Regions from separate parts of the Pseudomonas sp. GW823-FHT01D03 genome, predicted to be linked through region 1. Evidence: predicted binding sites of a transcription regulator. Region 1 holds the regulator's gene; each other region holds the start of a gene.
What was found. Region 1 encodes sigma-54, which starts transcription at its own class of promoters, with help from an activator protein. Its sites were predicted from a motif close to ANTGGCATNNANNTTGCTNT; they were not measured.
Positions count from the first base shown of each region.

Region 2: a site for sigma-54 is predicted at 4,484-4,503, ahead of AC1RBR_RS08925 (circularly permuted type 2 ATP-grasp protein). Genes of this name have one in related genera too.
Region 3: a site for sigma-54 is predicted at 1,578-1,597, ahead of AC1RBR_RS07730 (flagellar basal body rod protein FlgF). Genes of this name have one in related genera too.

Region 1 covers NZ_JBXAKK010000001.1:1,049,107-1,056,876, forward strand. The annotation lists gene AC1RBR_RS04500 (HPr family phosphocarrier protein) at 68-343, opposite strand; gene rapZ (RNase adapter RapZ) at 359-1,216, opposite strand; gene ptsN (PTS IIA-like nitrogen regulatory protein PtsN) at 1,219-1,683, opposite strand; gene hpf (ribosome hibernation-promoting factor, HPF/YfiA family) at 1,696-2,004, opposite strand; gene AC1RBR_RS04520 (RNA polymerase factor sigma-54) at 2,078-3,571, opposite strand; gene lptB (LPS export ABC transporter ATP-binding protein) at 3,759-4,484, opposite strand; gene lptA (lipopolysaccharide transport periplasmic protein LptA) at 4,484-5,029, opposite strand; gene lptC (LPS export ABC transporter periplasmic protein LptC) at 5,016-5,588, opposite strand; gene AC1RBR_RS04540 (KdsC family phosphatase) at 5,597-6,121, opposite strand; gene AC1RBR_RS04545 (KpsF/GutQ family sugar-phosphate isomerase) at 6,121-7,095, opposite strand; gene AC1RBR_RS04550 (ATP-binding cassette domain-containing protein) at 7,371-7,770, shown strand, end outside.
Region 2 covers NZ_JBXAKK010000001.1:1,984,142-1,991,911, forward strand. The annotation lists gene AC1RBR_RS08890 (long-chain-acyl-CoA synthetase) at 1-224, shown strand, start outside; gene AC1RBR_RS08895 (ankyrin repeat domain-containing protein) at 322-840, shown strand; gene AC1RBR_RS08900 (hypothetical protein) at 1,044-1,574, shown strand; gene AC1RBR_RS08905 (PLDc N-terminal domain-containing protein) at 1,646-1,837, shown strand; gene speE (polyamine aminopropyltransferase) at 2,094-2,969, shown strand; gene AC1RBR_RS08915 (hypothetical protein) at 3,207-3,440, shown strand; gene AC1RBR_RS08920 (ribonuclease E inhibitor RraB) at 3,653-4,000, shown strand; gene AC1RBR_RS08925 (circularly permuted type 2 ATP-grasp protein) at 4,536-5,945, shown strand; gene AC1RBR_RS08930 (alpha-E domain-containing protein) at 5,958-6,908, shown strand; gene AC1RBR_RS08935 (transglutaminase family protein) at 6,905-7,708, shown strand.
Region 3 covers NZ_JBXAKK010000001.1:1,737,200-1,744,969, forward strand. The annotation lists gene AC1RBR_RS07725 (sigma-54-dependent transcriptional regulator) at 1-1,300, shown strand, start outside; gene AC1RBR_RS07730 (flagellar basal body rod protein FlgF) at 1,652-2,392, shown strand; gene flgG (flagellar basal-body rod protein FlgG) at 2,438-3,223, shown strand; gene flgH (flagellar basal body L-ring protein FlgH) at 3,276-3,971, shown strand; gene AC1RBR_RS07745 (flagellar basal body P-ring protein FlgI) at 3,999-5,087, shown strand; gene flgJ (flagellar assembly peptidoglycan hydrolase FlgJ) at 5,099-6,385, shown strand; gene flgK (flagellar hook-associated protein FlgK) at 6,407-7,770, shown strand, end outside.

The sequences.
Region 1 (7,770 bases):
CTCCTACAGGGATCTGGATTCCAGTGTAGGAGCTGTCGGAGGCTGCGATCTTTTGGTCTTTTGACGATCAACCACCCTCATCGAAGTAGTTGTTGATCAACGCCACCAGTGCATCCAGCGCTTCCTGTTCCTGATGGCCTTCGGTACTCAGATAGATTTTGGTGCCTTTGCCGGCAGCCAGCATCATCATCGCCATGATACTTTTACCGTCCACCGTGTTTTCCGGGGTGCGGCCTACTCTGATGGTGCAATCGGGAAACTGGCCCGCCACCCCGACGAACTTGGCCGACGCTCGGGCATGCAGACCCAATTTGTTGATGATTTCGATTTCACGAGCAGGCATCGCGGTGTGAATCCTTTAAGTGAGGTCGCGGTGGCGAACCTGGACGTTCTTCAGGGTTTTCTGCAGGGCCTGACCCAGACGTTCAGTCAGGTAAACGGAACGGTGATGCCCGCCGGTGCAGCCAATCGCAATGGTGACATAGGCGCGGTTACTCGCGGCAAAGCGTGGCAGCCATTTGTTCAAGTAGCCGAAGATGTCCTGGAACATCTCTTCAACCTCCGGTTGTGCAGCCAGGTACTCGGCGACAGGTGCGTCGAGACCCGATTGTGCACGCAGTTCCGGTTTCCAGTACGGATTGGGCAGGCAGCGCACGTCGAACACCAGATCCGCATCCACTGGCATGCCACGCTTGAAGCCGAACGACTCGACCAGAAACGCCGTGCCCGGCTCCGGCTGGTTCAGCAGTCGCAGCTTGATGGTGTCACGCAACTGGTACAGATTGAGATTGGTGGTGTTGACCTTGAGGTCGGCCAGATCGGCGATCGGGCCGAGCAGGGCGGTCTCATCGTTGATTGCCTCGGCCAGCGAGCGATCGGCATTGCTCAACGGATGGCGCCGGCGGGTTTCCGAAAAGCGCTTGAGCAGGGTTTCATCGTCGGCATCCAGATACAACACATCGCACTGGATGTGCCGGGCCCGGACTTCTTCAAGCAGTTCGGGGAAACGCGACAGGTGGCTCGGCAGATTGCGCGCATCAATCGACACGGCAACCAGCGGCTGGGTTAGCTCGGTGTGAATCAGCGCGCGTTCGGCGAGTTCCGGCAGCAGGCCGGCCGGCAGGTTGTCGATGCAGTAGTAGCCGTTGTCCTCAAGGACATCCAGGGCGGTGCTTTTACCCGAGCCGGAACGGCCACTGACGATGATCAAACGCATGATTAATGACCGTTCTGCTCGCTCAGGACGACCTGATACAAGGCTTCGTTGCTCGGTGCGCTGCGCAGTTTTTCGCGCACTTCCTTGCGATCGAGCATGCTGGCGATCTGGCGCAGTAATTCCAGGTGGGCATCGGTGGCCGCTTCCGGGACCAGCAGAACAAACAGCAGGTCGACCGGTGCGCCGTCGATGGCATCGAAATCGATGGGGGCATCAAGGTGCATGAGCGCGCTGATAGGCGATACGCAGCCTTTGAGACGACAGTGGGGAATGGCGATACCGTTGCCGAAACCGGTGGAACCGAGTTTCTCACGGGCTACCAGGCTCTCGAAAACATCCTGCATGGCCAGATCCGGCACTTCTTTATGGATGAGGTTGGCAATCTGTTCGAGGGCTTTCTTTTTACTGCCGCCCGGCACGTTCACCAGGGAACGGCCGGGGGTCAGGATACTTTCAAGTCGGATCATGGGTTGGGGGTGTTAACGACCGGTTGCGCCCTGAAGGAGGCTCTGGGTCTTTTCCTTATGCTTTTTGAGTTGGCGATCCAGCTTGTCGGTCAGTGAGTCGATCGCAGCGTACATGTCGGTATCTTCTGCGTTGGCGACCACTTCGCTGCCGGGTATATGCAAGGTGGCTTCGATTTTCTGCTTGAGCTTTTCGACACACATCGTGACCTGCACGTTGGTGATCTTGTCGAAATGGCGCTCCAATCGTTCGAGTTTCTCGTTGATGTAGGTGCGCAGAGGTTCGGTCACTTCCAGTTGGTGTCCACTGATGTTGACTTGCATACAGCTTCTCCTTCGTTGCCAGTGCATAAAGCGGCAGGCTGAAGAGCCTGCCACTGGAACGCTGTAACGTGGCTTACATCAACCGCTTGCGTTCGCTCGAAGGCGCGATCCCGAGGGATTCGCGGTACTTGGCGACGGTGCGGCGAGCCACCTGAATGCCTTGTGCCTCCAGTAAACCAGCGATCTTGCTGTCACTCAACGGCTTTTTCTGATTTTCCGCCGCAACCAGTTTTTTGATGATCGCGCGGATCGCCGTGGACGAGCATTCGCCGCCTTCGGAGGTGCTGACGTGGCTGGAGAAAAAGTATTTCAGTTCATAAATACCGCGCGGGGTATGCATGAATTTCTGCGTGGTGACCCGGGAAATCGTCGATTCGTGCATGCCGACCGCCTCGGCGATGTCATGCAGGACCAACGGCTTCATGGCTTCATCGCCGTATTCCAGGAAGCCGCGCTGATGCTCGACAATCTGGGTGGCCACTTTCATCAGGGTTTCGTTGCGGCTTTGCAGGCTTTTGATGAACCAGCGCGCCTCTTGGAGCTGATTGCGCATGAAGGTGTTGTCGGCACTGGTGTCGGCGCGACGGACGAAACCGGCGTACTGCGCGTTGACCCGCAGACGGGGCACCGACTCTTGGTTCAGCTCAACCAGCCAGCGCTCGTTGTCCTTGCGCACAATAACGTCGGGCACCACGTACTCGGCTTCGGTCGATTCGATCTGCGAGCCCGGGCGCGGATTGAGGCTCTGCACCAGTTCGATGACTTGGCGCAGTTCATCTTCCTTGAGCTTCATGCGCCGCATCAGCTGGCTGTAGTCGCGACTCCCCAGCAGATCAATGTAATCGCTGACCAGCCGTTTGGCTTCGTTGAGCCACGGGGTCTTGGCCGGGAGCTGACGCAGTTGCAGCAGCAGGCATTCGCCAAGGTTGCGCGCGCCGATGCCGGCGGGTTCAAACTGCTGGATGCGATGCAGAACGGCTTCGATCTCGTCCAGCTCGATGTCGAGCTCCGGATCAAAGGCGTCGAGAATTTCTTCGAGGGTTTCGTCGAGGTAGCCCTGATTGTTGATGCAATCGATCAGGGTCACGGCGATCAGGCGGTCGGTGTCGGACATCGGCGCCAGATTCAATTGCCACAGCAGATGGCTTTGCAGGCTTTCCCCGGCGGAGGTGCGGGTGGTGAAGTCCCACTCGTCGTCATCGCTGCTGGGCAGGCTGCTGGCGCTGGTCTGGTAGACATCTTCCCAGGCGGTATCAACGGGCAGTTCGTTAGGAATGCGCTCGTTCCATTCGCCATCTTCCAGGTTGTCCACCGTCGGGGCGGCTTCCTGATAGGACGGTTCCTGAATGTCGGTGTTGGGTTTTTGTTCGGCGTTGTCGGCCAAAGGATCGGTATTGTCGAAGTCGTCGCCTTCTTCCTGGCGTTCGAGCATCGGATTGGATTCCAGGGCCTCCTGGATTTCCTGTTGCAGGTCCAGGGTCGACAATTGGAGCAGGCGGATGGCCTGTTGCAGCTGCGGTGTCATCGTCAGCTGCTGGCCCATTCTCAAGACTAGCGATGGTTTCATGGCAGGGGCTTAACACCTTATTCGCCGGCGCGCATGCGCCATCCACTACAGGGCGCCGGAGCGCCAAACTTAAGCAAATTATATGCCTGAAACTGTCGTGTTTGCCTAGAGCGCTGTAACAATAAAAGCGTTTTAAATCCTGCTTGAATCGATACAGCGCCCGGGCGGCTCACCGGGCACTATTCGCTTAGAGGCGGAACTCGTGGCCCAGGTACACTTCCTTCACCAGATCGTTGGCGAGGATGGTCGCCGCATCGCCTTCCGCGATCAGTTGACCGTCGTTGACGATGTAGGCGGTCTCGCAGATATCCAGGGTCTCACGCACGTTGTGGTCGGTGATCAGGACACCGATGCCCTTGGCCTTGAGGTGGTGGATGATCTGCTTGATGTCGCCGACCGAGATCGGGTCGACACCGGCGAACGGTTCGTCGAGCAGGATGAATTTCGGTGCGGTCGCCAGGGCGCGGGCGATTTCCACCCGGCGGCGTTCACCACCGGACAGGCTCATGCCGAGGTTGTCGCGGATGTGGCTGATGTGGAACTCCTGCAACAGGCTTTCCAGTTCCTTGCGACGACCGGCCTTGTCGAGTTCCGCGCGGGTTTCGAGGATGGCCATGATGTTATCGGCCACCGACAGTTTGCGGAAAATCGACGCTTCCTGCGGCAGATAGCCGATACCGGCCTTGGCACGGCCGTGCATCGGCTGATGGCTGACGTCCAGATCATCGATCAGCACGCGACCCTGATCGGCCTGCACCAGGCCGACGATCATGTAGAAGCAGGTGGTCTTGCCCGCGCCGTTCGGGCCGAGCAGGCCAACGATCTGGCCGCTGTCGATCGACAGGCTGACGTCGCGCACAACCTGGCGGCTTTTATAGGCCTTGGCCAGGTGTTGAGCTTTCAGAGTTGCCATTACTGGGTTTTCTCGTCGGTTTTCTTCTTCGGCTGGATCACCATGTCGATACGCGGACGCGCTTCGGTGACTTTGCTACCGGTAGCGCGACCGGCACTGGCCAGCTTCTTCACCGTGTCATAGACGATTTTCTCGCCCTGAGTGGTGTTGTTGTCCTTGTCGACAACCTTGGCCTTGTCGATCAGCACGACGCGGTTTTGCGCGGCATGGTACTGAATCGTCACGCCCCAGCCCTGAACAGGCTTGGTGTCGCCCTGGGTTTGCAGCTGCTCGAAGTAGGCAAGGTTGCCGACCGAAGTCACCACGTCGATGTCACCGGTCGGGGTACGGGTGATGGTCACGGTATTGCCGGTCACCTTCATCGAACCCTGAGTGATGATCACGTCACCTTTATAGGTGGCGATGCCGTTCTTGTCGTCCAGCTGGGCGTCGTCGGCCTGAATGCGGATAGGTTGCTGCTGATCGTTCGGCAGAGCCCAGGCGCTCACGCTTCCCAGTGCTGCGCCCAGACTGAGCAAAATAGGGAGGGTTTTAACGAGCCTCATACTGTCCTCTTACGTTCGATAGCAGGTGTATCCTGCTTTCCTTCAAATACGCTTTCATTCCTACACCAGTCGATACACCGCCAGCGCCGTCGATTCTAACGGGTTGCTCGGTCTGCGCATATTGTTGCTGCGGGAACACCGTCATGCGAGTGGAGGTGACCAGCAGATCGCGGTTCTTTTCGTCGGTGCGCTTGATGCGCACGGAATCGATCAGTTCGACCTGCGTGCCGTCCGGGTTCACTTCGCCACGCTCACTGGTCACGTGCCACGGAAATTCGGTGCCGCGGTACATGTTCAGGTCGGGTTTGGTCACGAGTGTGATGTCCGTTGCCTTGACGTGCTCGGCCTTGTCGGAGGTCATCTCGTACTGCACTTTGCCGTCGGGCAAGTATTGCAGAGTGTGTGTGTTGGTGGCGTACCAGTCGATAGCGGTGTCTTCGACTTTGGCCACAGGCTTGTCGAGGAAGCGTTCCGGACTGATGTTCCAGTAGCCGACCGCCGCAAACATGGCGGCGATGCAGCCGAACAGCAGGAAGTTGCGAAATTTTTTGCTAAACATGGTTTGGCTCACAGGTACGCGGCGTTGGCCGCATCGAGGCGGCCCTGGGCGCGCAGGATCAATTCGCAGAATTCGCGGGCGGCACCTTCGCCGCCACGGGCCCGAGTGACGCCATGGGCGTGTTCGCGCACGAAATCGGCAGCATTGGCAACGGCCATGCCCAGACCTACGCGGCGGATCACCGGCAGGTCAGGCAAGTCGTCACCGAGGTAGGCGACCTGTTCATAGCTTAGGCCCAGTTGCGCCAGTAGACCGTCCAGAACCACCAATTTGTCTTCGCGGCCCTGAAACAGGTGCGGAATGCCGAGGTTCTTCGCCCGACGTTCAACCACCGGCGTCTTGCGGCCACTGATGATGGCGGTCTCGACACCGGCATTCATCAGCATCTTGATGCCTTGGCCGTCGAGGGTGTTGAAGGTCTTGAATTCGCTGCCGTCTTCGAGGAAGTACAGGCGCCCGTCGGTGAGGACGCCGTCGACGTCGAACACCGCCAGTTTGATCGCTTTGCCGCGCTGCAGTAGATCGGTTGTCATTACATCACTCCTGCACGCAGCAGATCGGAGAGGTTGAAGGCGCCGATCGGGCGATCTTCTTCGTCCACGACCACCAGTGCGTTGATTCGGTGGTCTTCCATGATTTTCAGGGCTTCAGCGGCGAGCATCTCTGGCCGTGCGGTCTTGCCGTGTGCGGTCATGACCTGGTCGATGGTGGCGCTGCGGATGTCGATGCTGCGGTCCAGCGTGCGACGCAAGTCACCGTCGGTGAAGATCCCGGCCAGTTTGCCATCGGCTTCGACAATCGCGGTCATGCCCAGACCCTTGCGGGTCATTTCCATGAGCGCGTCCTTGAGCAGGGTGCCGCGCTGCACTTGCGGCAGCTCTTGCCCGGCGTGCATGACATTTTCCACTTTCAGCAGCAGGCGTCGACCCAGAGCGCCGCCCGGGTGCGAAAAAGCAAAATCTTCGGCGGTGAAACCACGTGCTTCGAGCAGCGCCACGGCCAGGGCATCGCCCATGACCAGTGCGGCGGTGGTCGAGGAAGTCGGTGCCAGGTTCAGTGGGCAGGCTTCGTGTTCGACGTGAACGTTGAGATTGACTTCGGCGGCCTTGGCCAGCGGCGACTGCGGATTGCCGGTGAGGCTGATCAACTGGATGCCAAGGCGCTTGATCAATGGCAGCAGGGTGACGATTTCGTTGGTCGAGCCAGAGTTGGAGAGCGCGAGGATCACGTCGTCGCGGGTGATCATGCCCATGTCGCCATGGCTGGCTTCTGCCGGATGGACGAAAAATGCCGGGGTGCCGGTGCTGGCCATGGTCGCGGCAATCTTGTTGCCGACGTGCCCGGATTTGCCCATGCCGACCACGACCACACGGCCCTTGCTGGCCAGAATCATCTCGCAAGCGCGTACGAAATCGGCGTCGATATGGGGCAACAAGCCTTGTACGGCTTCCACTTCGAGGCGGATGGTGCGTTGTGCCGATTGAATCAGGTCGCTGGATTGGCTCATGTCAGAAATCGTATAGCCCGATGAAAAGGCGGCGATTATAGCGGTTATGTTGAAAAGCCTCACGCAAGTTCGTCGTGCTTTGTCATTCCTTGTCACCAAAACCCTGAAAAAGTGCCATCAGGCCTGTCATATCGTCGAACGCGGAGGGGCAGGGGCCTTGGGCGCTTGGCGTTTGCAGTGATATAGTTCGCCGCCAGTTCGGCCTGCCCGGGAGGTATGTGCTTTCTACGGAAAGCCAAGCGTCCGAGTGAGAGGCTGCATCGCAAGGAGTTTAGATGAGTGCCGATAACGCCTACGCGGTCGAGCTGAAGGGAGTCTCCTTCAAGCGCGGTGCGCGCAGCATTTTCAATAACGTCGATATTCGCATCCCGCGTGGCAAGGTTACCGGCATCATGGGGCCTTCCGGGTGTGGCAAGACCACCCTGCTGCGTTTGATGGGCGCGCAATTGCGTCCTGCCAGTGGGGAAGTCTGGGTCAACGGTCAGAACCTGCCGACGCTGTCGCGCAGTGATCTGTTCGATGCGCGCAAGCACATGGGCGTGCTGTTTCAGAGCGGCGCGCTGTTCACCGATCTCGATGTCTTCGAGAACGTGGCTTTCCCCCTGCGTGTTCATACCCAACTGCCGGATGAAATGATCCGCGACATCGTCCTGCTCAAGTTGCAGGCGGTCGGTC
Region 2 (7,770 bases), 940 kb from region 1:
AGCGCCTGCCGGCCTATGCGGTGCCGCTGTTCTTGCGGGTGAAGGTGAAAATGGAAACCACCGGAACGTTCAAATACCAGAAGACCCGGCTGAAAAACGAAGGCTTTGACCCCGGTCAGACGGGCGATGACCCGATCTACGCATGGCTGCCCGGCACCCAGACTTACGTGCAGGTGACGGACGAAATTCTGGCCGATATTCATCAAGGCAAATACCGCTATTGAGATTGGCTATGGCATGACTTGAGAAAAAGGGGGTGACAGCCATCGTCGCGCTCGGGAAACTGTCGGCTTTGCGAATAACCGAAAGTGGAGTTGCCCTATGTCTGACCAGAGCCGCCAGATGACCCCTGAAGAAGCTGCCGAATTCACCGAGCAGGTTTTCAACAAGGCGCGCGAGGGTGATGCGCTGATGCTTGATCGGCTGATCAGCGCCGGTTTGCCGGTGAACCTGAAAAACAGCAAGGGCGACACGCTGCTGATGCTCGCCAGCTACTATGGCCACGTCGACGCCGTGCAGGTGCTGCTCAAGCACAAGGCCGACCCGGAAATGCGTAACGGCAACGGCCAGAGCCCGATTGCCGGCGCCGCGTTCAAGGGCGATCTGGCGGTGGTCAAGGCGCTGGTGGAAGCGGGCGCCGAGATCGAAGGTTCGTCCTTCGACGGCCGCACCGCGCTGATGATGGCGGCGATGTTCAACCGCGTTGAAATCGTTGATTACCTGATCAGCAAAGGCGCCAACCCGCAAGCCAAGGATGCCAACGGCATCACCGCGCTGGACGCGGCCCGCACCATGGGCGCAGTCGATACCACGGCGCAGCTGGAAAAACTGCTGGCCTGAGGACTGTCGAGATTCTGTGGCGAGGGAGCTTGCTCCCGCTCCAGTGCGCAGCGCTGGTAAAAATGGTGAATTCACTGTTTGGGGGCCGCTTCGCGCCCCAGCGGGAGCAAGCTCCCTCGCCACAGATGTTCTGTGTGCAGCCTGAGGTTGCAATGCGCTATCCTCCGCGCCCTCAAATTCAACCTTCCACAGGATCCGCCCTCATGAAAGCCGCACTCGTCGAACTCATCAGCAAAATCAGCTCCGGCTGCATGGGCGAGGACGAGATCCTGAACGTGGCGGACGAAGCGGCGCAGGCCTACGCCGATGCCGATGCCTTTCTGGCAGCCAACCCGGACATCAACTACGACGACACCTTCCCGATTCCGCTGGGCGAATGGGTCGTGGTCGGCAGCCTGCCGGAAACCGTGCTGTTCCAGGCTGATACTTACGTTGACCTGTTCGCGCAGATCGTCGCTTCGTTCGGCGCGGGCGTCGATTTCAACCTCAAGCCCAAGCAACTGGCCAAGACCGAAGCGCTGACTGCACTCAACCGCATCCAGGTGCAGATGAGCAGCCTGAACAAGGAAAACGGCGGTTACACGCTGATGAACTTCAGCCAGTTGCTCGACGATGAGCTGCAAGTGGTGCTGGTTTACGGCAACGACGTGCCGCGAGTGCTGGAGCTGTGCGCCGAAGTCGGCATCGCGGCCGCGCCGTCGCTGGAAGCGCTGAAAGTCGCCGTTCACGTCTGAACGCAATAAAAGGGAACCCTGCGCGCGACCGTCTATCCTAAAAGTGCATGCCACTATTCTGGAGCGACACTATGGGTTCCACGTTCAACGGTCTGATCGGCCTGATCATTCTTGCCCTCGACATCTGGGCCATCATCAATGTGCTGAAAAGCGGCGCGACCACGGGGATGAAAATCGTCTGGGTGCTGCTGATCATCCTCCTGCCGGTACTGGGCCTGATCATCTGGGCGATTGCCGGGCCGCGGGGCAATGTGCGGATCTGACACTTGCCCAAAAACACGCTGATCCCTCTGTGGGAGCGGGCTTGCTCGCGAAGGCGATTGTTCAGTCGAAACACAGGTTGAATGACACTCCTCTTTCGCGAGCAAGCCCGCTCCCACATTGGTCTTGCGTTACCTCCAGAGTGTGCTCTGTCGGAGGAAGGTTCGACCTGTCATCTTCGGCAACGTAGAATGCGCGCCTTTCCCGGGCAATCGTCCCCCACGATTGGCGCCCGCGCATTCATCGGAGCACTTGACCATGACCGTCACCAAAACCAGCGAGTACCTGGAAACCCTCTACGAAGGCTACGGCCAGCGTTTTCGCATGGAAAAACTGCTGCACGAAGTGCGCACCGAACACCAGCACCTGGTGATTTTCCAGAACCCGCGCATGGGCCGGGTGATGGCGCTGGACGGCGTGATCCAGACCACCGAAGCCGATGAATTCATTTACCACGAAATGCTTACTCACGTGCCGATCCTCGCTCACGGCACCGCCAAGCGCGTGCTGATCATCGGCGGTGGCGACGGCGGCATGCTGCGCGAAGTGACCAAGCACGCCGGCGTCGAGCACATCACCATGGTCGAGATCGACGGCACCGTGGTCGACATGTGCAAGGAATTCCTGCCGAACCACTCCAAGGGCGCCTACGACGATCCACGGCTGAACCTGGTGATCGACGACGGCATGCGTTTCGTCGCCACCACCACGGAAAAATTCGACGTGATCATCTCTGACTCCACCGACCCGATCGGCCCGGGCGAAGTGCTGTTCTCGGAGAACTTCTATCAGGCCTGCCACCGTTGCCTGAACGAAGGCGGGATCCTCGTGACTCAGAACGGCACGCCGTTCATGCAGATAGACGAAGTCAAAACCACCGCTGGTCGCCTGCGCAGCCTGTTCCCGGACTGGCACTTCTATCAGGCAGCGGTGCCGACCTACATCGGCGGTTCGATGACCTTCGCCTGGGGCTCGACCAACCCGGCCTACCGCAAGCTGAGCCGTGAAACCCTGCAACAGCGCTTCATCGGCAGCGGCATCGTCACCCGCTACTACAATCCGGAAATCCACATCGGCGCATTTGCGCTGCCGCAGTACGTGTTGCAGGCGATCAACAAGCCAAGCAACGACTAAAAGAACGCTGCAAAACCCCTGTGGGAGCGGGCTTGCTCGCGAAATCGATGTGGCATTCAACGAAAATGTTGCCTGACACACTGCTTTCGCGAGCAAGCCCGCTCCCACTTTTGCCTGGCCGTGCGCTAGATGTCGTTTTGTTCATCTCTGCCCGTTGTAATCCTTTTGAACCAACTTTCGGCGTACACAGTCGAGATAGATGTAAGCCCATTTGCGGGTTTGATCGAGGAGGCACCGATGCAAAAGTGGAAAGTCACTTTCGTGGATGATCATGGTGAAATCGTTGATGAGATCTTCGAACGTGAGGAATGCCCGTCCGATGATGAAGCTGCACGGCTGATCAAGGAGCGGCTTCTTCCGGTCGCCGCCCAACTGGATCTGAACGATCTGGAAGGACGCACCGCCGATGCCGGGGTGAAAAACCTCAAGACCCAGAACGGCATCGAAATCCGCAGCATCACACCTGTCTGAACACTTCCTGTCATCTTGTAAACCAGGCCTTGGCAGCAGCTCTATCTTGGGGCTACTCTGCAAGCGAGATCAGCGAACGAATCGCTAAGGTCTGGTCTTGTCAGCTACATGCTTGTTTCCCGCCGGCAACCTGTTTGCCGATGTACTTTTGGCCTGTAAGGCCCGGGGCGGGAATACGGAAAGTCTATCCATCTATCCGAGGGGGACGATTCATGAGCACAGCCTATCAAGAAGACATCAGCAGCAATGTTCTGCGCCGCATGAAAGAAGGCGGTTTCGACTTTTCCCGATTCCATCCCATCGAGTTCTACGCCATTTTCCCGGACGAGGAGCGGGCGCGCAGGGCGGCAGGCAAATTTCGTGGTGAATCCATCAATGCCCAGGTCAGCGCGCGCGACGATGGCGCCTGGTCGCTGGAATTGAGCAAAGTGATGTACGCGACCTATGACGACATTGGCGATTTCGAGCAGGGTTTCTCTGCCGTGGTCGAGCCTCTGGGCGGCATCATCGAGGGCTGGGGCGTCAAGCAGGAGGTGCGTAACCGCCATCGTCTGAATTGATCTCTGGTTTCAGGTATTGAGCAACGGCTGACCTTCGGGTTGGCCGTTGTCGTTTCAAAGAGCAAAAGATCGCAGCCTTCGGCAGCTCCTACAGGTGATTGGTGTAGGAGCTGCCGAAGGCTGCGATCTTTTGCTTTTGCTTTCAAAACATTTCAGAAAGGCAAAAAAAAGCCACCGGAGAGGGTGGCTAAAAGGGAAGACCGATAAGGAGCGGAAACCGGTCAGGGTTAAGGCCTGCGGGGACTGCGCGGGCAGTCCGGATCAGTGGAGCTGAAACCTTCACCGGGGGGAAGTTTTCAGCGGATGCGGCGATTATCCGCAGCTCCGTGCGAGCGGTGAAATCAACTCTGACTATGCTGGTGATAGGCGATGCAATGCGTCGCAATGAAGCGGGGGCAATCCGGTTGGGGCAATTGCCGCACAGGAATGGTGCGGTGCTGCTGGCGTGATTATCCAACCGATTGAAATCAAAGCGTTTATGCCGATGGCACGGGCCTTGCGAAGGCCTGTAGGTCCGGGTGACAAGGAGTACGGCATGATCCGCACCTATTTTGATGAAATGTACGATGCCGGCGGCCAGGTCCGCCCGCATTACCGGGAGTTCGCCCGCTGGCTGGCCGACACGCCTGACGAGTTGCTGGCACAACGGCGACGCGAGGCCGATCTGCTGTTCCACCGGGCCGGGATCACTTTCACGCTCTATGGCGACGAGCAGGGCACCGAGCGCCTGATTCCGTTCGACACCATTCCGCGCAGCATTCCCGCCAGCGAGTGGCGGATCGTCGAGCGCGGCTGCATCCAGCGGGTCAAGGCGTTGAACATGTTCCTCGCCGACCTTTATCACGAGCAGCGCATCATCAAGGCCGGGATCATCCCCGCCGAACAGGTGCTGGCCAACGAGCAGTACCAGTTGGCGATGCAGGGCCTGGATTTGCACCGCGACATCTATTCGCACATCTCCGGCGTCGATCTGGTGCGCGACGGCGACGGCACCTACTACGTGCTCGAAGACAACCTGCGTACCCCGAGCGGCGTCAGTTACATGCTCGAAGACCGCAAAATGATGATGCGCCTGTTCCCGGAGCTGTTCGCCGCTCAGCGCATCGCGCCCATCGATCACTACCCGAATCTGTTGCTCGACACCCTGAAAAGCTCCAGCCCGATCGACGACCCGAGTGTGGTGGTGCTGACGCCGGGGCGCTTCAACAGTGCGTTCTTCGAACATGCCTTCCTCGCACGAGAAATGGGCGTTGAACTGGTGGAGGGCGCCGACCTGTTCGTGCGTGACGACAAGGTCTTCATGCGCACCACCGACGGGCCGAAAGCGGTGGACGTGATCTACCGCCGTCTCGACGACGCGTTCCTCGATCCGCTGGCATTCAACCCCGACTCGATGCTCGGTGTGCCGGGGCTGCTGTCGTCCTATCGCTCGGGCAACGTGGTGCTGGCCAATGCCATCGGCACCGGCGTGGCGGATGACAAGTCGGTGTACCCGTTTGTAACCGAGATGATCCGTTTCTACCTCGACGAAGAACCGATTCTGAAGAACGTGCCGACCTGGCAGTGCCGCAACCCCTCGGAACTTTCCCATGTACTGGCCAATCTTCCGAATCTGGTGGTCAAGGAAACCCAGGGCTCCGGTGGTTACGGAATGCTGGTGGGGCCGGCGTCAACTACGGCGCAGATCGATGCGTTCCGTGAGCGGATCAAGGCCAAGCCCCACGCCTACATTGCGCAACCGACGCTGTCGCTGTCGACCTGTCCGACCTTTGTCGAAAACGGCATTGCGCCGCGCCATATCGACCTGCGTCCGTTTGTACTGTCTGGCCGCGAAACCCGGGTCGTGCCCGGTGGTTTGACCCGTGTCGCCCTGCGTGAAGGCTCCCTGGTGGTGAATTCCTCCCAGGGCGGCGGAACCAAGGACACCTGGGTGGTCGAGGATTGAAGGAAGCTTGCCATGTTAAGTAGAACTGCCTCGGATCTGTACTGGATGTCGCGTTACCTGGAGCGGGCGGAAAACCTCGCACGGATGCTCGATATCAGCTATTCGCTGTCGCTGATGCCGCAGGACGGTCGCGGCGACGGTTTGCACGAACTGGCCATGCCGCTGTTGATCACTGGCACCCTCGATGATTATCTGGAGCGTCACGGCGAACTGCATGCCGAACGCCTGCTGCACTTCTTCGCCCTCGATGCGGCCAACCCGGCGAGCATCTACAGCTGCCTCGGCGCAGCGCGGGCCAGTGCGCATGCGGTGCGCGGGCGTATCACCGCGGACATGTGGGAGAACATCAACGCTACCTGGCTGGAAATTCGCGGCATTGCCGAACAGGGCCTCAGTCGTTACGGCATGAGCCGTTTCTGCGAGTGGATCAAGGAGCGCTCGCACCTGTTCCGTGGCGCGTCCTACGGCACCATCATGCGCAACGATGCGTTCCGTTTCATTCGTCTGGGCACGTTCATCGAGCGTGCGGACAACACGCTGCGCCTGCTTGATGCGCGCTATGAAATGGCTGGCGATCAGGCCGAAGCGGTCAGTGACGGCACCGCCCACGCCTATTACCAGTGGAGTGCGCTGCTACGGGCGTTGTCATCGTTCGAGGCCTACACCGAGATCTATCGCGACGCACCCGGCGCCCGGCATGTCGCCGAACTGCTGCTGTTGCGTGCCGATGTACCGCGCTCGCTGCGCGCCTGCACCGAGGAAATCGACCAGATCCTCGCCCAGTTACCGGGTGCCAATGGCCGTCCGGCACAGCGCCTCGCCGCTGAGATGGACGCACGCCTGCGCTACACCGGCATCAACGAAATCCTCGCCGAAGGCCTGCACGCCTGGCTTACCGAATTCATCCCGCTGGTACGCCAGTTGGGCAACGCGATTCACAGTTCATACCTGGAGGCTGCATGAGACTTTCCATAAGCCACGAGACCACCTATCACTACGAAGATCAGGTGCGGGCGAGCATCCAGTATTTGCGCCTGACCCCGCACGACAGCGAGCGTCAACACGTATTGAGCTGGCAACTCGACCTGCCGCGTCCGGTGCGCGCCCAGCTCGATCCGTTCGGCAACATTCTGCATGTGCTGACCATGGACGAGCCGCACGAAGCGATCATCATCGGCGCTCGTGGCCAGGTCGATATCGACGAATTGCGCGAGGCCGAGCATGAGAGCCAGTCGGCGCTGCCGTTTCTGCGTTTCACCCGGCTGACCGAGGCGGACGAAGCACTACGGGCGTTTGCCGAGAGATCCTGCAAACAGCGGCGCGATCGCACTGCGCTGATCGACCTGATGCACGGTTTGAACCAGCACATCAGCTACACGCCGGGTTCGACTGAGGTCGACACCAGCGCCGCCGAAGCCTTCGCCGGGCGCGCCGGGGTTTGCCAGGATCACACCCATGCCTTTCTCGCCTGTGCACGCAGCCTGGGGATTCCGTCGCGCTATGTGTCGGGCTATCTGTACAGCGAGGACGCCGAGCACCTGGCCAGTCATGCCTGGGCCGAAGCGTGGCTGGATGACGCCTGGTACAGCTTTGACGTGACCAACCAATTGGCCCGGCCTGAGCGCCATCTGAAACTGGCGGTGGGCCTGGATTATCTGGACGCCTGCCCGGTGCGCGGCATGCGCCGGGGCGGTGGTTGTGAGCAGATGCATGCGAAGGTGTTCGTGTCGCCGACGCCAGTCATTTCCGTGCAACAACAATAACGGGTTCACACGTAACCCTTGTAGGAGTGAGCCTGCTCGCGATAGCGGTCGTCAGTTTAAGG
Region 3 (7,770 bases), 690 kb from region 1:
CGGTGCGCTGGAATTTCCGGTGCTGTCGATCGACATGGGCGGCTCGATCGTTGCTGCCAACCGCGCGGCGGCGCAGTTGCTCGGGGTGCGGGTGGATGAGGTGCCGGGGATTCCACTGTCGCGCTACGCTGAGGATTTCGACCTGCCGGAACTGGTGCGCGCCAACAAGTCGCGAATCAACGGCATGCGCGTCAAGGTCAAGGGCGACATCTTTCTCGCCGACATCGCGCCGCTGCAATCGGAGCACGACGACAGCGAAGCCATGGCCGGTGCGGTACTGACCTTGCACCGCGCAGACCGCGTCGGCGAGCGCATCTATAACGTGCGCAAGCAGGAGCTGCGCGGCTTCGACAGTATCTTTCAGAGCTCGAAAGTGATGGCCGCTGTCGTGCGTGAAGCGCGGCGCATGGCGCCGCTGGATGCGCCGCTATTGATCGAAGGCGAAACCGGCACCGGCAAAGAGTTGTTGGCCCGTGCCTGTCACCTCGCCAGCCCGCGCGGGCAGTCGCCGCTGATGGCGCTCAATTGCGCAGGGCTGCCGGAGTCGATGGCCGAGACCGAGCTGTTCGGCTACGGCCCCGGCGCGTTCGAAGGCGCGCGTGCCGAAGGCAAGCTCGGTCTGCTGGAGCTGACGGCGGGCGGCACGCTGTTTCTCGATGGCGTCGGTGAAATGAGCCCGCGCTTGCAAGTGAAGTTGCTGCGCTTTCTGCAGGACGGTTGCTTCCGCCGGGTCGGCAGCGACGAAGAGGTGTATCTGGACGTGCGGGTGATCTGCGCGACTCAGGTCGACTTGTCCGAGCTGTGCGCGCGTGGAGAATTTCGTCAGGATCTGTATCACCGCTTGAACGTGCTGTCGCTGCACATCCCGCCGCTGCGCGAATGCCTCGACGGTTTGACCCCGCTGGTGGAGCACTTCCTTGATCAGGCCAGCCGCCAGATCGGTTGCTCGCTGCCGAAACTGGCGCCGGCGGCGATGGATCGCCTCAGTCATTACCACTGGCCGGGCAATGTGCGGCAACTGGAGAACGTGCTGTTTCAGGCGGTTTCGCTGTGTGATGGCGGCACGGTCAAGGTCGAGCATATTCGCTTGCCGGACTACGGGGTGCGTCAGCCGCTTGGCGATTTCTCTCTGGAGGGCGGGTTGGACGAAATCGTCGGGCGCTTTGAAAAAGCGGTGCTGGAGCGCCTGTATTCCGAGCATCCGAGCAGTCGGCAACTGGGCAAACGGCTGGGGGTTTCGCATACCACCATCGCTAATAAGCTCCGTGAGTATGAGGTCGGTAAAGACCCAGCCGAGTAACCATTGTGGCGAGGGAGCTTGCTCCCGCTGGGTTGCGCAGCAAACCCAAATTCGTTCAACAAGGTGAATCAGACATGCCGCATTCGCCGGGTTTACGACTGCTTCGCAGCCGAGCGGGAGCAAGCTCCCTCGCCACAGGTTTTTTACGGGTCTTCGAAATCCGGGATTGCCGCCAAGCGGCATAACACCGCCGGTTTTTCGACTTCGATACATTTCAAATTTTCCCGCAAAACCTCTCAAGTCCTTTGTTTGCCGGGCCGCAAGCCGCCAGAGAAAAGTTGGTCTGCAAATTGCTTATGGCTCAGCAGTACAGCGGTGGGCGGCAAACGTCCGGCATGCAGAGGAAAGAGTGTGGACAAGTACCTTTATGTGGCAATGACCGGCGCCAGTCAGAACGCACTGGCGCAAAAGGCCCATGCCAACAACCTGGCGAACATTTCCACCAATGGTTTTCAGCGCGACCTGGAGCAGGCGCGTTCGATGCCGGTGTTCGGTGACAGCTTTCCGGCGCGTGCGTTTGCCATGAGCGAGCGGCCCGCCACCGACTTTACCGCAGGCTCGCTGGTGCAGACCGGGCGTGACCTCGACGTGGCCGTGACCGGCAACGGCTTTATTGCCGTGCAGAACCCTAACGGTGGCGAAAGCTACGTGCGCACCGGCAGCCTGAACATCGACGCCCTCGGCGTATTGCGCGCCGGCAACGGCATGCCGGTACTTGGCAATGGCGGTCCGATCGCCGTGCCGCCGGAGCAGCAGGTCGAGGTCGGCGAAGACGGCACTATCAGTATTCGTGCGATGGGCGAAGGCCCGCGCGTCATGGCGGAAGTCGACCGGATCAAACTGGTCAACCCGGACATCAAGAACCTCAACAAAGGCCTCGATGGCTCGATTTACACCAAGGACGGCCAGCCGGCGCCGGCCGATGCCAACGTCAAACTGGTGTCGGGTTTCCTTGAGTCGAGCAACGTCAATGCCGTGGAAGAAATGACTTCGGTGCTGGCCCTGGCCAAGCAGTTCGAGTTGCACGTCAAGATGATGAACACCGCCAAAGACGACGACCAGGCCATGGCTCGGGTCTTGCAGATCAGCTAATTATCAGAACGTCGCGCCGTAAAACAGGCGCACGAGGAGAATCGAATGCTTCCGGCTCTATGGGTTGCCAAAACCGGTCTGTCCGCCCAGGACACCAACCTGACCACCATTTCCAACAACCTGGCGAACGTGTCGACCACGGGTTTCAAACGTGACCGTGCCGAGTTCCAGGATCTGCTGTATCAGATCAAGCGTCAGCCAGGCGCCCAGTCGACCCAGGACAGCGAACTGCCGTCGGGTCTGCAGCTGGGTACCGGTGTGCGCATCGTCGGCACCCAGAAAAACTTCACCGCCGGCAGCCTGCAAACCACCGAGCAGCCGCTGGACATGGCCATCGACGGTCGCGGCTTCTTCCAGATCCTGCAGCCGGACGGCACCACGTCCTACACCCGTGACGGTACTTTCCACCTCGACTCCAACGGCCAGATCGTCAACGCCAGCGGTTTCGCCCTGGAGCCGGCCATCGTCATCCCGAACAACGCGCAGAGCTTCACCGTCGGCACCGACGGCACCGTGTCGATCACGGTGCCAGGCAACCCGGCCGCTCAAGTGATCGGCAACCTGCAAACCGCCGACTTCATCAACCCGGCCGGTCTGCAGGCAGTAGGCAACAACCTGTTCCTGGAAACCGCTGCTTCCGGCGCGCCGCAAATCGGCACCCCGGGCCTGAACGGTTTCGGTACCACCCTGCAGAACACCCTGGAAGGTTCCAACGTCAGCACCGTTGAAGAGATGGTCAACATGATCACCACTCAGCGCGCCTACGAGATGAACTCCAAGGTGATCTCCACCGCCGACCAGATGCTCTCGTTCGTAACGCAGAATCTGTAATCAAGTCTATGGGGCGGTCTTGAGGCCGCCAGCAATACCGTGAGGTAGGGTCATGAAACGCTTCGTATCTGTTCTGGCATTGGGTGGGGTCGTCTCGCTCGCGGGCTGTGTCGCCCCGACACCCAAGCCCAATGACCCTTATTACGCTCCGGTGTTGCCGCGCACGCCGTTGCCGGCAGCCGCCAATAACGGCTCGATCTATCAGGCCGGTTTCGAACAGAACCTGTACAGCGACCGCAAGGCGTTCCGGGTCGGTGACATCATCACCATCACCCTGAACGAGCGCACCCAGGCGAGCAAGAACGCCAACTCGCAAATGGACAAGAACAGCGACAACTCGATCGGTCTGACTTCGTTGTTCGGCTCCAGCCTGACCACCAACAACCCGATTGGTGGCGGCGACCTGAGCCTGAACGCCGGCTATAGCGCCGACCGCTCGACCAAGGGCGACGCCAAGTCCGGGCAGAGCAACAGCCTGACCGGTTCGATCACCGTGACCGTCGCAGATGTGCTGCCCAACGGCATCATCGCTGTGCGTGGCGAGAAGTGGCTTACCCTCAACACCGGTGACGAACTGGTGCGCATTGCCGGCATGGTTCGTGCCGATGACATCGCCACCGATAACACCGTGTCGTCGACGCGTGTTGCCGATGCACGCATCACCTACTCGGGTACCGGCGCGTTTGCCGATACGAGTCAGCCAGGCTGGTTCGACCGTTTCTTCCTCAGCCCGCTGTTCCCTTTCTAGGTGGCTACGTTGAATCTGAAAAGCTTCATGCTGGCGGCGGCCATGATGTCCGCTGCCTTTGGTGCTCACGCCGAGCGGTTGAAAGATATCGCCAGCATTTCCGGCGTGCGCTCCAACCAGTTGATCGGTTACGGCCTGGTGGTCGGGCTTAACGGCACCGGCGACCAGACGACGCAAACCCCGTTCACCCTGCAGACCTTCAACAACATGCTCTCGCAGTTCGGCATCAAGGTGCCGCCGGGATCGGGCAACGTGCAGTTGAAAAACGTCGCGGCGGTATCGGTGAGTGCCGATCTGCCAGCGTTCGCCAAACCGGGTCAGCAGGTCGACATCACCGTTTCGTCCATCGGTAACTCCAAGAGCCTGCGCGGCGGCACCCTGTTGCTGACCCCGCTCAAGGGTATCGACGGCAACGTCTACGCCATCGCTCAGGGCAACCTGGTGGTCGGTGGTTTTGATGCCGAAGGGCGTGACGGTTCGAAGATCACCGTCAACGTTCCGTCGGCCGGTCGGATCCCCGGTGGTGCGTCGGTGGAGCGTTCAGTGCCGAGCGGTTTCAACCAGGGCAACAGCCTGACGCTGAACCTCAACCGTTCCGACTTCACCACCGCCAAACGTATCGTCGACAAGATCAACGACATGCTCGGCCCTGGCGTGGCGCAAGCCATCGACGGCGGCTCGATCCGTGTGACGGCGCCGCTCGATCCGAGCCAGCGCGTCGACTATCTGTCGATCCTCGAAAACCTTGAAGTCGACCCGGGTCAGGCAGTGGCGAAAGTCATCATCAACTCGCGTACCGGCACCATCGTCATCGGCCAGAACGTGAAGGTTTCGCCGGCCGCCGTGACCCACGGCAGCCTGACCGTGACCATCACCGAAGACCCGATTGTCAGCCAGCCAGGCCCGTTGTCCAACGGCCAGACTGCTGTGGTGCCGCGCTCGCGGGTGAATGCCGAACAGGAAGCCAAACCGATGTTCAAATTCGGCCCGGGTACTACCCTCGACGAGATCGTACGGGCGGTGAACCAGGTCGGCGCGGCACCGGGTGACCTGATGGCCATTCTCGAAGCTCTGAAGCAGGCCGGCGCGTTGCAAGCCGACCTGATCGTGATCTGAGGACGCCGACCATGGATATGCGTAAAGGCAGTCTGGTGGGCACCGGCGATTCGGGTTCGTACTCCGACCTCAATCGTCTGAACCAGCTCAAGGTCGGCGACAAGAACAGCGATGCGAACATGCGCAAAGTGGCGCAGGAATTCGAATCGCTGTTCCTCGGCGAGATGCTCAAGTCGATGCGTTCGGCCACCGAGGCGCTGGGTAAAGACAACCCGATGAACACCCCGGCCGCCAAGCAATATCAAGAAATGTACGACCAGCAACTGGCGGTGTCGCTGTCCCGCGAGGGCGGTGGTATCGGTCTGGCCGACGTGCTGATGAAGCAGATGTCGAGGGGCAAACCGCTGGCACCGGGTGAGGCTGCGGCTGCGTCCGCCGCCAAGCAAGAGGCGGCGAAAGCCGCTGCTGTGCAGACGCCGATTGCGGCCGGCACGACTGCCACCAACGGGCCGTTATCGCGACTCAATGGCGAGCGTCCGCTGTGGGCATCGCGTTCCGGGCGTGTCGCCAATACCGAAACCGTGCACGCCAACGACATGGAGATGATCAACAAGCGTCGTCTGGCGTTGCCACCGAAGCTGGCTGATCGTTTACTCGCAGGTCTTGTGCCTTCCGCCACGCCGACTGCGGCCAATGCCTTGCCGCAACGTGCTGCGACCACGGCCGCCACCGGCGCCGGCCCGCTGTACAACGGCGACTGGCTGAGTCGTGCCGAAGACGCCAAAGCCTCCGGCGGGCAGATGCAGGTTTACGGCCGGGCGATGGCGCAGATTCCGCTGGCACCGGCCAAGCGCGCGTTCAGCTCCGCCGATGAATTCGTCAACACCATGCTGCCGATGGCCAAAGAGGCCGCCGCGCGTATTGGCGTCGATCCGCGCTACCTGGTGGCACAAGCTGCACTGGAAACCGGTTGGGGCAAATCGGTCATGCGCGCCCAGGATGGCAGTAGCAGCCACAACCTGTTCGGTATCAAGGCCAGCAGCAACTGGACCGGCGATTCGGCCCGGGCGATCACCAGCGAGTTCCGTAACGGGCAGATGGTCAAGGAGACGGCGCAGTTCCGTTCCTATGCCTCGTACAAGGACAGTTTCCACGATCTGGTGACTTTGCTGCAGACCAATAATCGCTATCAAGATGTCGTGAAGTCGGCCGATAACCCAGAACAGTTTGTACGCGAGTTGCAAAAGGCCGGTTACGCGACCGACCCGAACTACGCGACGAAGATTTCGCAGATAGCCAAGCAGATGAACAGTTTCGAAAACTACGCTGCGGCCGGCGTTTCAACGACGCCTCTATAAACACACGGTAAGGTTTGAATCATGAGTTTGCTCAATATCGGGATGTCGGGGTTGTCCGCGAGTTCTTCCTCTCTCGCGACCACAGGTAACAACATTGCCAACGTCGACACCGCCGGTTATTCACGCCAGCAAACCGTGCAGAGCACCAAGTCCTCGCAGCAGTTCGGCAACGTCTTCATCGGTACGGGGACGACCCTGGCCGATGTGCGCCGGGTCTACAACTCTTACCTCGAAAACCAGCTGCATACCGCCACTTCGCTCAATAGCGAAGCGGCTGCGTACGGTGCCCAGGCCACTGCGCTGGATGCTTCGATGTCCGATACCAACACCGGCCTGACCGGTGTGCTGCAAAAGTTCTTCACCTCGATGCAGGGTGTGGCGACTTCGGCCACTGACGACACTTCCCGTCAGTCGGTGCTGACCGGTGCGCAGGCGCTGACCAGCCGTTTCAATGCGCTGGCCAAACAGCTGAACGATCAGAACACCACGATCAATGGCAACCTGGGCGACATGACGTCCCAGGTCAACAAGCTGGCCACTTCGATTGCCACGCTTAACCAGAAAATCGGCGAGATTTCCACCAGCGGCGGCCAGCCGAACGATCTGCTCGACAGCCGTAACGAAGCCGTGCGCCAGCTCTCCGAGCTGACCGGGGCGCAGGTCGTCGAACGTGGCACCAGTTTTGACGTGTATATCGGCACCGGCCAGCCGCTGGTGATCGGCAACACCACCAACACCCTGAGCACCGTGCCGAGCAAGGACGATCCGACGCGCATGGCCATTCAGCTGGACCGCGGCTCAAGCGTGATCGACATCACGTCGGCCATGAGCGGTGGCGAAATCGGTGGCCTGCTGACCTATCGCAAAGAAGTGCTCGACCCGGCGCTCAATGAGTTGGGGCGTGTCGCATTGGTGGTGGCCGATCAGGTCAACAGCCAGCAAGCCCAGGGTATCGACAAGAACGGTGACTTCGGCGCAGCAATCTTCAACAACATCAACAGTGCCGCGCTGGTCAGTCAGCGCAGTATTGCGCAGTCGACCAATAGCGCCGGCTCGGGCAACCTCGATGTCACCATCAAGGACACCGGCAAGCTGACCACCAGCGATTACCAGGTGACCTTCACCAGCGCCACCAATTATTCGGTCAAGCGCTCCGACGGTACCGACATGGGGTCGTTCAGCACCACGACCACGCCACCGCCGGTGATCGACGGCTTCACCCTGGCCCTCAACGGCGGCGCCCTGAGCGCTGGCGACACCTTCAAGGTGACCCCGACGCGTAATGCGGCAACCTCCATTCAGACGGTACTGACCGATCCGAAGAAAATCGCCGCGGCAGCACCACTGACCGGCGTGGCCAGTGCCAACAATTCCGGTACCTACAC